3 regions of the Macrococcus armenti genome follow, and region 1 is predicted to be linked to each of the others. Evidence: predicted binding sites of a transcription regulator. Region 1 holds the regulator's gene; each other region holds the start of a gene.

Evidence for each region. Region 1 encodes CtsR, which represses protease genes until heat stress. Its sites were predicted from a motif close to ATGGTCAATAAAGGTCAAACA; they were not measured.
Region 2: LAU42_RS04575 (ATP-dependent Clp protease ATP-binding subunit) is a predicted target of CtsR. The motif match lies at 1,722-1,742, and genes of this name have one in related genera.
Region 3: clpP (ATP-dependent Clp endopeptidase proteolytic subunit ClpP) is a predicted target of CtsR. The motif match lies at 1,415-1,435, and genes of this name have one in related genera.

Annotation. Positions count from the first base shown of each region.
Region 1 is NZ_CP083608.1:2,108,125-2,111,420, forward strand. Features, by position in the region: gene LAU42_RS11235 (ATP-dependent Clp protease ATP-binding subunit) at 1-199, opposite strand, end outside; gene LAU42_RS11240 (protein arginine kinase) at 211-1,218, opposite strand; gene LAU42_RS11245 (UvrB/UvrC motif-containing protein) at 1,208-1,594, opposite strand; gene LAU42_RS11250 (CtsR family transcriptional regulator) at 1,606-2,061, opposite strand; gene LAU42_RS11255 (NupC/NupG family nucleoside CNT transporter) at 2,243-3,296, shown strand, end outside.
Region 2 is NZ_CP083608.1:875,016-878,311, reverse strand. Features, by position in the region: gene LAU42_RS04575 (ATP-dependent Clp protease ATP-binding subunit) at 1-1,620, opposite strand, end outside; gene LAU42_RS04570 (transglycosylase family protein) at 2,166-2,864, shown strand; gene lepB (signal peptidase I) at 2,941-3,296, opposite strand, start outside.
Region 3 is NZ_CP083608.1:560,525-563,820, reverse strand. Features, by position in the region: gene LAU42_RS03050 (sugar-binding transcriptional regulator) at 1-936, opposite strand, end outside; gene LAU42_RS03045 (glutaredoxin family protein) at 1,068-1,310, opposite strand; gene clpP (ATP-dependent Clp endopeptidase proteolytic subunit ClpP) at 1,492-2,073, shown strand; gene LAU42_RS03035 (alkaline phosphatase) at 2,141-3,296, opposite strand, start outside.

The sequences.
Region 1 (3,296 bases):
TTAATTGTTCTACTTCTGAAACTACTTTTTCTTCTGTAATATTGTATGCAGCTAATACTTTAGCAGCAATGCCATCAGGTTCTTTCACAAGTCCTAATAATAAATGCTCTGTCCCAATGTTATTGTGATTTAAACGAATTGCTTCTTCCTGTGCATGAGCAAGTACGCGTTGCGCACGCTCTGTTAATCTACCAAACATATAACTCCTCCTTATAGATGCGTTCTTAACATCTCTGATCGTTTTTCTTCAACTGTAACGTCACTATCATAAACTGTATTTAGAAATGGCGCCTGTATAGCTACCATTAATTCATTAAATCTAAACGGAATATCAATGATACCCATATCAATACCGAGTTTGACCTCACTTAATCTAAGACTTGCTTCTTCAACAGAAATCTTTCTACTATATTTCAATATACCTAAACTGCGGTAAATGCGATCTATCGTTTCAATATGATCGTAATTATTCATACGTTTACGCATATTGAGTTCTTCTTCTATAATCTGTTCTACTACTTGCTGTAAATCTTCAATAATACTCACTTCATCCTTACCGAGTGTCAATTGGTTAGACACCTGATAAATATGACCTAGTGCTTGCGTACCTTCTCCATATATACCACGAATCGTAAACCCGAAACGGTTAATCGTTTGTGCGATTCTATTCATTCGATTCATAATCGATAACCCTGGTAAATGCAGCATAACACTTGCTCTTAATCCCGTACCTATATTCGTCGGACAAGTCGTCAAATAACCGTAATGTTCATCGAACGAAATCATCAAATGTTCATCAAGACGTTTATCAATCTCTTGCGCACGTTGATATAATTCCTGAAGCGATAAATCCCTGCCTAACACCTGTACTCGAATATGATCTTCTTCGTTTACCATAATACTCTCAGACTCATCGTCATTTATATAGACAGCACCACCGTTATTTTTAAGTAGCTCCTTACTCATTAAGTGCTTAGCGACAAGCATTAAACGTTCCTGCTCAGATATATCCTGCATCTTTATTTCATCGTAATCTAAGCGCAATACATTCCCGACACATTCTATTACACGTTCTGCATCGCCTTCACTAAACATCATCGGATGGACAAAATTTTCTAAGTTACGTGCAAGACGTATCCTTGAGCTTAATATAACTGGCTCATCATTCCCGCTTTGCATCCAGTCACTTAACTCGCTTTGAAGATGCTTACTCAACATGTGCATCACCACTTTCTTTCAACGCTTTAATTTCATCTCGTACATGCACCGCTTCTTCAAAGTTTTGAACTTCAATAAGTTGCTGCAGCTTCTCTTCTAAACTTTCAATTCGTTTACGCAGCGCAATTTTTTCCTGAGACTTAAACGGCTGCTGTCCAACATGTTCTAAATTACCTGCTTGTACTCTCTCGATAATTTGAGGAACATATTGACTAAATGTTGAATAGCACTCACTACAACCAAACTTCCCGATATGCAGCACTTCTCTTAATGTTAGACCGCAATTGGGACATTTATCAGGCTTCGTTTGAAACTCTCCACTATTTAATAAATGCTTCAATAGCTGATTCATTGAAAACTCTTCTTCATAAGTCATACGAACACCTCCTAGTTGTAATGGATAATAGATAACACATTGTGTAAAATATTAGCGCGAATATAGTCGCGATACGGCACTTCTACCATGAGCGTATCACGATGGATAACCGATAACATCATCTTCTTCTCTCTTAATGATATAAGTTCATTATCATGAAGCCCTGAAATGATACGTTCAGCATTTTGTTGAGAAATTTGTTTACCTGTCAGCTCTTTCAGATGATTTAAAAATGCTGACTTATCATTCGATTCAATTTTAGTAATACGAATGTATCCACCGCCACCACGCTTACTTTCAATTTGATAGCCGTGTTCGTTTGTAAATCTCGTTTTAATTACGTAGTTCAACTGCGATGGTACGCAATCAAACTTCTCCGCAATATGTGCACGTTTAATTTCTACGACATCATCCGCTTCAAGCAATTGCTTTAAGTATTGCTCAATGATATCCGACATGTTCTGCATAACATCACCCACCTTTGACCTTCTTTGACTTTATTATATTTTTTATTTTAAATAAGTGCAAATAATATGTTTTAATTTTATTTTTGAACAAATGTTCAAAAATAAAAGAAAAAATGTTTAGCGCTTTCATTATTTATATAGTATGATATGGGTAGTAAATTAATATAAAAGGAGCGATATTATGAATATTATTATCGGCATGATTGGACTCATCGTATTTTTATTCCTTGCATGGATTATGAGTTCCGATAAAAAAGGTATAAGATGGCAGTACATTGGTCTAATGCTTGTTATTCAACTCGTACTAGCTTTTGTTCTATTAAAAACAACAGCTGGGATATGGCTAGTTACCCAACTTGCAACTGGATTTGGATATTTACTTCAGTATGCGGCAGAAGGTGTTTACTTTGTTTTTCCTGGTGTTAAAAATGAAGGCGTTGCAAACTCATTTTTCTTCGATGTGTTATTACCAATCACCTTCATTTCTGCATTAATTGGTATCCTTCAGTATTTGAAAATTCTACCATTCATCATTAAATACTTGGGGTTAGTTATTTCAAAAGTGAATGGCATGGGTAAACTCGAATCTTTCAATGCAGTTGCAGCTGCGATTCTTGGTCAATCCGAAGTGTTTATCTCATTAAAAAAGCAATTACCATTCATTCCGAAGCATAGACTTTATACTTTAACAGCTTCAGCTATGTCTACTGTTTCTTTATCTATCGTTGGTGCATATTTTCAAATGATTGAACCACGATTTGTCGTTACTGCAATTGTACTTAATTTATTCGGCGGATTCATTATCGCCTCAATCATAAACCCTTATAGAGTATCTGCTGAAGAAGAAGATGCAGTCATTATGACGGATAACGAGAAGAAGCAGTCATTTTTCGAAATGCTTGGTGAATATATCCTTGATGGATTTAAAGTCGCTGTTATCGTTGCAGCAATGTTAATTGGGTATATTGCTTTAATTGCAATGCTTAATGGTATTGTAGATGCTTTTACTCCAGGCAAAATGAACTTCCAGACTATACTTGGTTATTTATTTGCACCTTTAGCATTCTTAACAGGTATTGCTTGGGACGATGCAGTTCGTGCTGGTTCAATTATGGCTACAAAACTTGTATCAAATGAATTTGTAGCAATGCTGGATGTTCAATCAATTGTAAAAGGAAAAACTGGTGAATTATCACAACATGCAATTGGTGTAGTATCAGTTTTCTTAGTATCAT
Region 2 (3,296 bases), 970 kb from region 1:
AAAGTTTACTGTATTACCTTGTCCATCAGTTAATGCACCATCATCTAATAGTTGCAGTAATAATGTTAATATTTGAGGGTTCGCTTTCTCAATTTCATCTAACAGAATGACTGAATATGGGTTACGGCGTACACGTTCTGTTAATGTATTTGAATTATCATCGTAACCGACGTAACCAGCTGTCGTACCTATCATTTTAGATACAGCAGTCTGATCCATATATTCACTCATATCAAGGCGAATCATTGAATCAGTCGTACCAAATAGTTCTAACGATAATTGTTTTGCAAGTTCTGTTTTACCGACACCTGTAGGTCCTACAAATAAGAAGCTACCTATTGGTCGATTACCGTCATCAAATCCTGCACGATTACGTCTTATTGCTTTCGCTACTGCCTGAACTGCTTCATCCTGGCCAATGACTTTACCTTCAAGTCTGGATTGCATATGTTTAAGACGTTCAATCTCATTATTATCCATTTGCGATACCGGAACACCTGTTATACGTTCTACAGTAGCTGATACATCTTCTTTCGTAACGTGATTGCTTACAATTTCTTGTGATAACTGATCTTGTAATGATTTAATCTTCATTTGTAAATCATGTGCATGGCTGAAGTCTTCTTTATCAACTGCCTGAAGTTTTTCAGTTTCTAACTGCTCAATTTCATTCTCTGTTTCAACTTTATCGACGACATTGTTTCGTGAAGAAATATGTGCTGCAGTAATATCCATCAGATCAATCGCTTTATCCGGTAACATGCGGCTAGGCATATACTGAATTGATAATGCGACAATTGTTTCTAAAACATCGTCTTCAATTACGACATTATGGTGTTGTTCATATTGATGTTTGATTCCTTTTAGTATTTCAATTGTATCTGACTTAGATGGTTCATTGACTACTACTTCATTGAATCGTCGCGCCAGTGCCGGATCCTTTAATATATTATTACGATATTCATCTTGAGTCGTTGCTCCAATAATCGAGATTTCGCCACGACTTAAAGCAGGCTTTAATATATCTGATAATCCTTTACTGCCTGAATCTCCACCAGTCGCGCCACTACCAATAATTTGATGAATTTCATCAATGAATAATACAACATTTCCTTTTTCTTTTACTTCATCAAGTAACTTCTGTACATTCTCCTCAAACGCACCTCGGTATTGTGTACCTGCTTCAAGAGACGATACATCAATTGAGATAATATCTTTATCTTTAATGGATGCAGGAACATCACCTTTTACGATTGCTTGGGCTAAACCTTCAGCAACTGCAGTCTTACCAACCCCTGCTTCACCGACTAAAATAGGGTTATTTTTAATTCTTCTGCTTAAAACTTCAGCAGCTTGACGTACTTCTTTGTCACGACCAATTACAGGATCTAACAAGTTATTTCTTGCTTCTTCCGTTAAATTTCTACCTATCTTAGTTAAAAAGCTATCACCACTTTGTTTATTTTGCTGTGGCAGTACGTTTCCTTCCTGCATCAGTGCCTCAGGCTGAACTTCCTGTCCATTAATATAAAACTTACGTGAAACTTGTCCATTATTCATTTCGTTAAACATTCTATTAAAAATTGCATCAAAATTGCTATCAAAAATTCCGTTATTCATAAATAATCACTCCTATATTCAATTGTTTGTCATATTTGCAGAGGTTTCTTATCTCCTCTACAATTACATTATACACCTTAAATCAAAGATAGTCAAACTATTATTTGACTATCTTTGACTTTAATTAATAAAAATTTTTAATATTTTTATTAAAAAAATAATAAAAAACGAATGACATTACTAACAAAATTTTACATACTTCTAAACGTGTTGGTACGACAGTTCTTTTCAAAATTAATAGTTGAATGATTAAATAATAATTCATTAAAATTTTTTCCAAATAATATTTTCTTACATTTAAAATTATCCCTTTTTGTTTGTAATGATGAAATATATATGTTTAAATTATGTCCAGTTACAGCTCGACATATTTCAAACGAATATTACAATAACATTTCATTAAATCAATGATTTGTTATATAGCTGTAACGCACGAGCATTTTTTATGTGTTAGTGTATGTAGTGTCACTTGACCAATCAATTATTCGATTGGCAAAACTTAAAATTAAAAATTAATTTAGAAATTAACTGGAGGATTTTATATAATGAAAAAAGCAATTATGACTTCATCTTTAGCATTAGCATTAGGCGTAACAGGAGTATCAGCATCTCACGCAGATGCAGCAGAAACAACACAACAAACTCAAGTTAACAAAGCAGAGTTAGCAAACTTAGCTTTAAACAACCCATCAGCTTTAAATGAAAACCCGGTACACAAAGGTGCATACCATTATGAGTTTTCAAAAGATGGATATAACTTCAATTTCGAGTCAAATGGTGCATACTGGACATGGGAATACAAATACACTGGCGCAGCTGATTCAGAAGTATTCAGCTCAGTTGTAAACAATAACTTCAAACAAGAAGCTCCGGCTGTTCAAGCACAAGCACCTGTAGCTCAAGCACCAGCTCAAACGTATGCAGCACCTAAAGCACAAAACTATCAAGCACCTCAAACTTATAAAGCACCAGCTCAAAGCTATCAAGCTTCAACTGGTTCTAATGTTCAAGTAAACGATCATTTAAAATTAATTGCTCAACGTGAATCAGGTGGAAATATTCGTGCAATCAACCCTACTTCAGGAGCAGCAGGTAAATATCAATTCTTACAATCAACTTGGGATTCAGTAGCTCCTGCAGGTTGGGTTGGTAAATCACCAGCATCAGCACCAGAATACATTCAGGATCAAGCAGCTGTAAAATTATATAACACTGCTGGCCCATCACAATGGGTAACTGCATAATAAAAAACTGAGACGAATGTCTCAGTTTTTCTTTTAATAAAGTCCCGGGATAACTCATCCCGGGACTTTATTATTTCTATTTATTTACTGAATCAAAATTTGATTCATAAAAATCGGTTGCAAATGCATTGATCGGCCATATACGTAATGAAACTTTTCCTACGACGTCGCTTTTATTAATAAGTCCTAACTCTCTTCTACTATCAAGACTAACTTCACGATTATCGCCAAGCACTAAATATTTTCCTTCTGGAATTGTATTACTGCCATTTGAATTTACTAAAGTATCTACCGAAAAATCATCTGTTAATTTTTCATTTGTTTTGTTCTGACGATTTTCCTTCAAATAATCTTCCTGAACGAATTTACCATTTATGTAAAGCTTGTCATCTTTGTACACTACCGTATCACCAGGTTTACCAACTAAACGCT
Region 3 (3,296 bases), 660 kb from region 1:
TTCTTTCTTGCTTGTACCACCTGCAACAGCGATGATGTCTTTATCTTCAGTCAAATCTTCAAGATGAATACCGATCGTATTCACGCGGTGAATAATATTGCCATCTGCATCAAAGTAGTAACCAAATGCTTCTGCAACAGCTTTTTCTTCATCCAATTGCATTAACACATCTTCAGAAGTATTTCTTCGCTTAGCCATCGTAAAAGCGGCGCCAATACCATGCAGGACAATTTGTGCGCTTTTAATATGCTGCAACACGCGCATTACAGACGGTTCCTTTAACAATGCGTTATAGCCTGCCTCACTTAACTGATCAGGAACATATAACACTTCAAACTTACCACCTGTCTGATCTGCCATTAAATGTGTAATCGCATTCGCCTGATAAGAAACATCTTCACCGAGCCCGCCACGAGCCGGTATAAAAGTTATCTCTTTATCAGATGGGCGCATTGCTCGTGCAACATGTGCCATCGTTGAACCACCTGTGACCGTCATATTCATGCCGTCTTCAAAACAGGACTCAAGATATTCGCTCGTTGCCTGACCCATGCGTACTTTCGTTTCATCTTCGATATCTGAATCACCGCTGACGACAATCACTTTACGAATACTGTAACGCGATTCAATTGCGCAGGCGATATGTTCCAGTCGTGTAAGACTGTTCATTGAAGCTTTCATTTCTTCAATTACTTCAACACCACTATCTGTTACAGACATCCCTTTAGAAGTGATTAAGATTAAACCTTGCGACTTCAGTATTTCTGTTTCAGTCCTGAGTATGCGTTCACTCAGCGAAACACTCTCGCTCAGCGCACGCCGACCAATTGGCTGAAACGTCTCAATCGCCGTCAAGATTTGAAATCTGCGATACATCTTCTCAACTAAATCAGGGACAAGTTTCTTTTGAATCTCAAAGAGTTGATTCAAGTCCACCCCTCCTCAATTAGCGATGGTCGTTATTTGTCCCACTAGGGTCAAAAAGTAACTTACGCTACACATACATAATACCAAGTCGTTATTAAGTGTGCAAGTAAAAGCTATGCAAAATTAAAATGAATTCGTTTTCACTTATTATTTGTTAAATATTCAATAATGGTTACGAAGTCAATGTTCCCTTCCTGCACAATTTTGTCACCGTCCATTAATACCGGTATACGCATAAAGTACTCAGCTTCCAGCACCTCATCTCCTTCTATCATTTTCTCCTCAACTTCAACCGCTGCATCTTCCTGGGCAAATCTTATTTGCATTCGTGCCTCTTCACATAAACCACAATGTCTCCCTACAAGTAAAGTTAGTGTTTTCATATTTCCATCTCCAAAAATGATATCGTAATTATTATAAAAAAATAATCCATATTACTACTATAATAGTAACATTATCGGTACAATATAAAATGATATGAGCATCGTTTTTGACTATCTTTGACTATATAGTGTATATTTGATTTAACAAAACGACGCAATTTAATATTAGGAGGATTTATATATGAATTTAATACCTACAGTAATCGAATCGACAAATCGTGGAGAACGTGCATATGACATTTATTCACGTTTACTAAAAGACCGCATCATTATGTTAGGATCTGCAATTGACGATAACGTAGCAAACTCAATCGTATCGCAATTATTATTTTTACAGGCACAGGATGCTGAAAAAGATATTTATCTTTACATCAATTCACCAGGCGGAAGTGTAACAGCTGGTATGGCAATATACGATACGATGCAGCACATTAAACCTGATGTTCAGACAATTTGTATCGGTATGGCAGCATCAATGGGATCATTTTTATTAGCAGCTGGTGCAAAAGGTAAACGATTTGCATTACCAAACGCTGAAGTTATGATTCACCAGCCTTTAGGTGGTGCACAAGGACAAGCGACTGAAATCGAAATCGCTGCGCGTCACATATTAAAAACACGCGAAAAGTTAAACAAAATCCTTTCTGAACGCACAGGACAACCGATTGAAAAAATTGAAAAAGATACTGATCGCGATAACTTCTTATCAGCAGACGAAGCAAAAGCATATGGTTTAATTGATGAAGTAATGCACCCGGCATAAGCATCCATTTTAACTTGAGTAAATAACGAAAAGCCCCCGATTACGAAATCGGGGGCTTAAATTTGTATTATTTTAAGAACGAACGAATGTTTTCAGCATTTTGAATGTTGTGCTGTACACCCATAAACTTCTCTTTACCTGGGCCGAAAGCATACACATGCACTTCTTCACCTGTATGAACTTTAGAACCCCATGCAGCATTTGCACGTTTATCTACAACTTTGTTAATTGCATCTAAAGTTTTTGCTTCATCTTTCGCTTTTGCAACATCAATAATAGCTTTTTTCTCTTCAGCTGTAATGTCTTTAATTTGGATGTTTTCGTTTATTAACGCTTCAATATCCGCATCTTTTTCTAATAATTTCGCAGTTAATCCCTCATGTGTCATTTTCATCTGATCAACAACTTTAGGATGGAATTCATACTTCTCACCAGTACCTGCAGACAATCCACCAGTCGCGTGATCCGCAAGTGCAATAACTAATGTATTACAATCTTTCTTCGCATATTCAATTGCCGACTGATATGCTTCATCAAACGCTGAGATTTCACTCATCATACCTGTTAAATCATTTGCATGACCTGACCAGTCTGGTTGAGATCCTTCAACCATTAAGAAGAACCCTTTTTTGTTTTGAGATAGTTTTTGTATCGCTGTATCCGTCATTTCTTTTAATGACGGCTCTTTTTCTGTACGGTCTATGTGTTTACTCATTGCGCTTTCTGCAAATAAACCAATCATACGTTTTGAATTTGTATCTTTTAACATTTCGTCACGAGATGTAACATATTTAAAGCCTGATTTATCTTGCATCTGCTTCACTAAATCTAATGTTACTTTTCCGTTTTTATCTTTTTGCTGGAAGAAATCTGTTCCACCACCAAGCATTACGTCAACAATCGGTTGTTGTTCTTTACCAACTTTAACCGTACGTGCCATTTGCTTTGCAATGTCCATTTCATCTTTACGTGATGGATTATGTGCAGCAAATGAAGCTGGCGTTGCATGTGTTAATTCACTCGTTGCTACTAAACCTGTTGAACGGCCTGCAGCTTTATAATCTTCAAGTACTGTTCTTACTGCTTGTTTATTTTTATCTACAGATATCGCACCATTAAATGTACGTACTCCTGTTGCAAGTGCTGTCCCTGCTGCACCTGAATCTGTAATGTTTAATTTTGGATCATCACTCACCGTTAATTGAGATCCAACTAAATAGTTA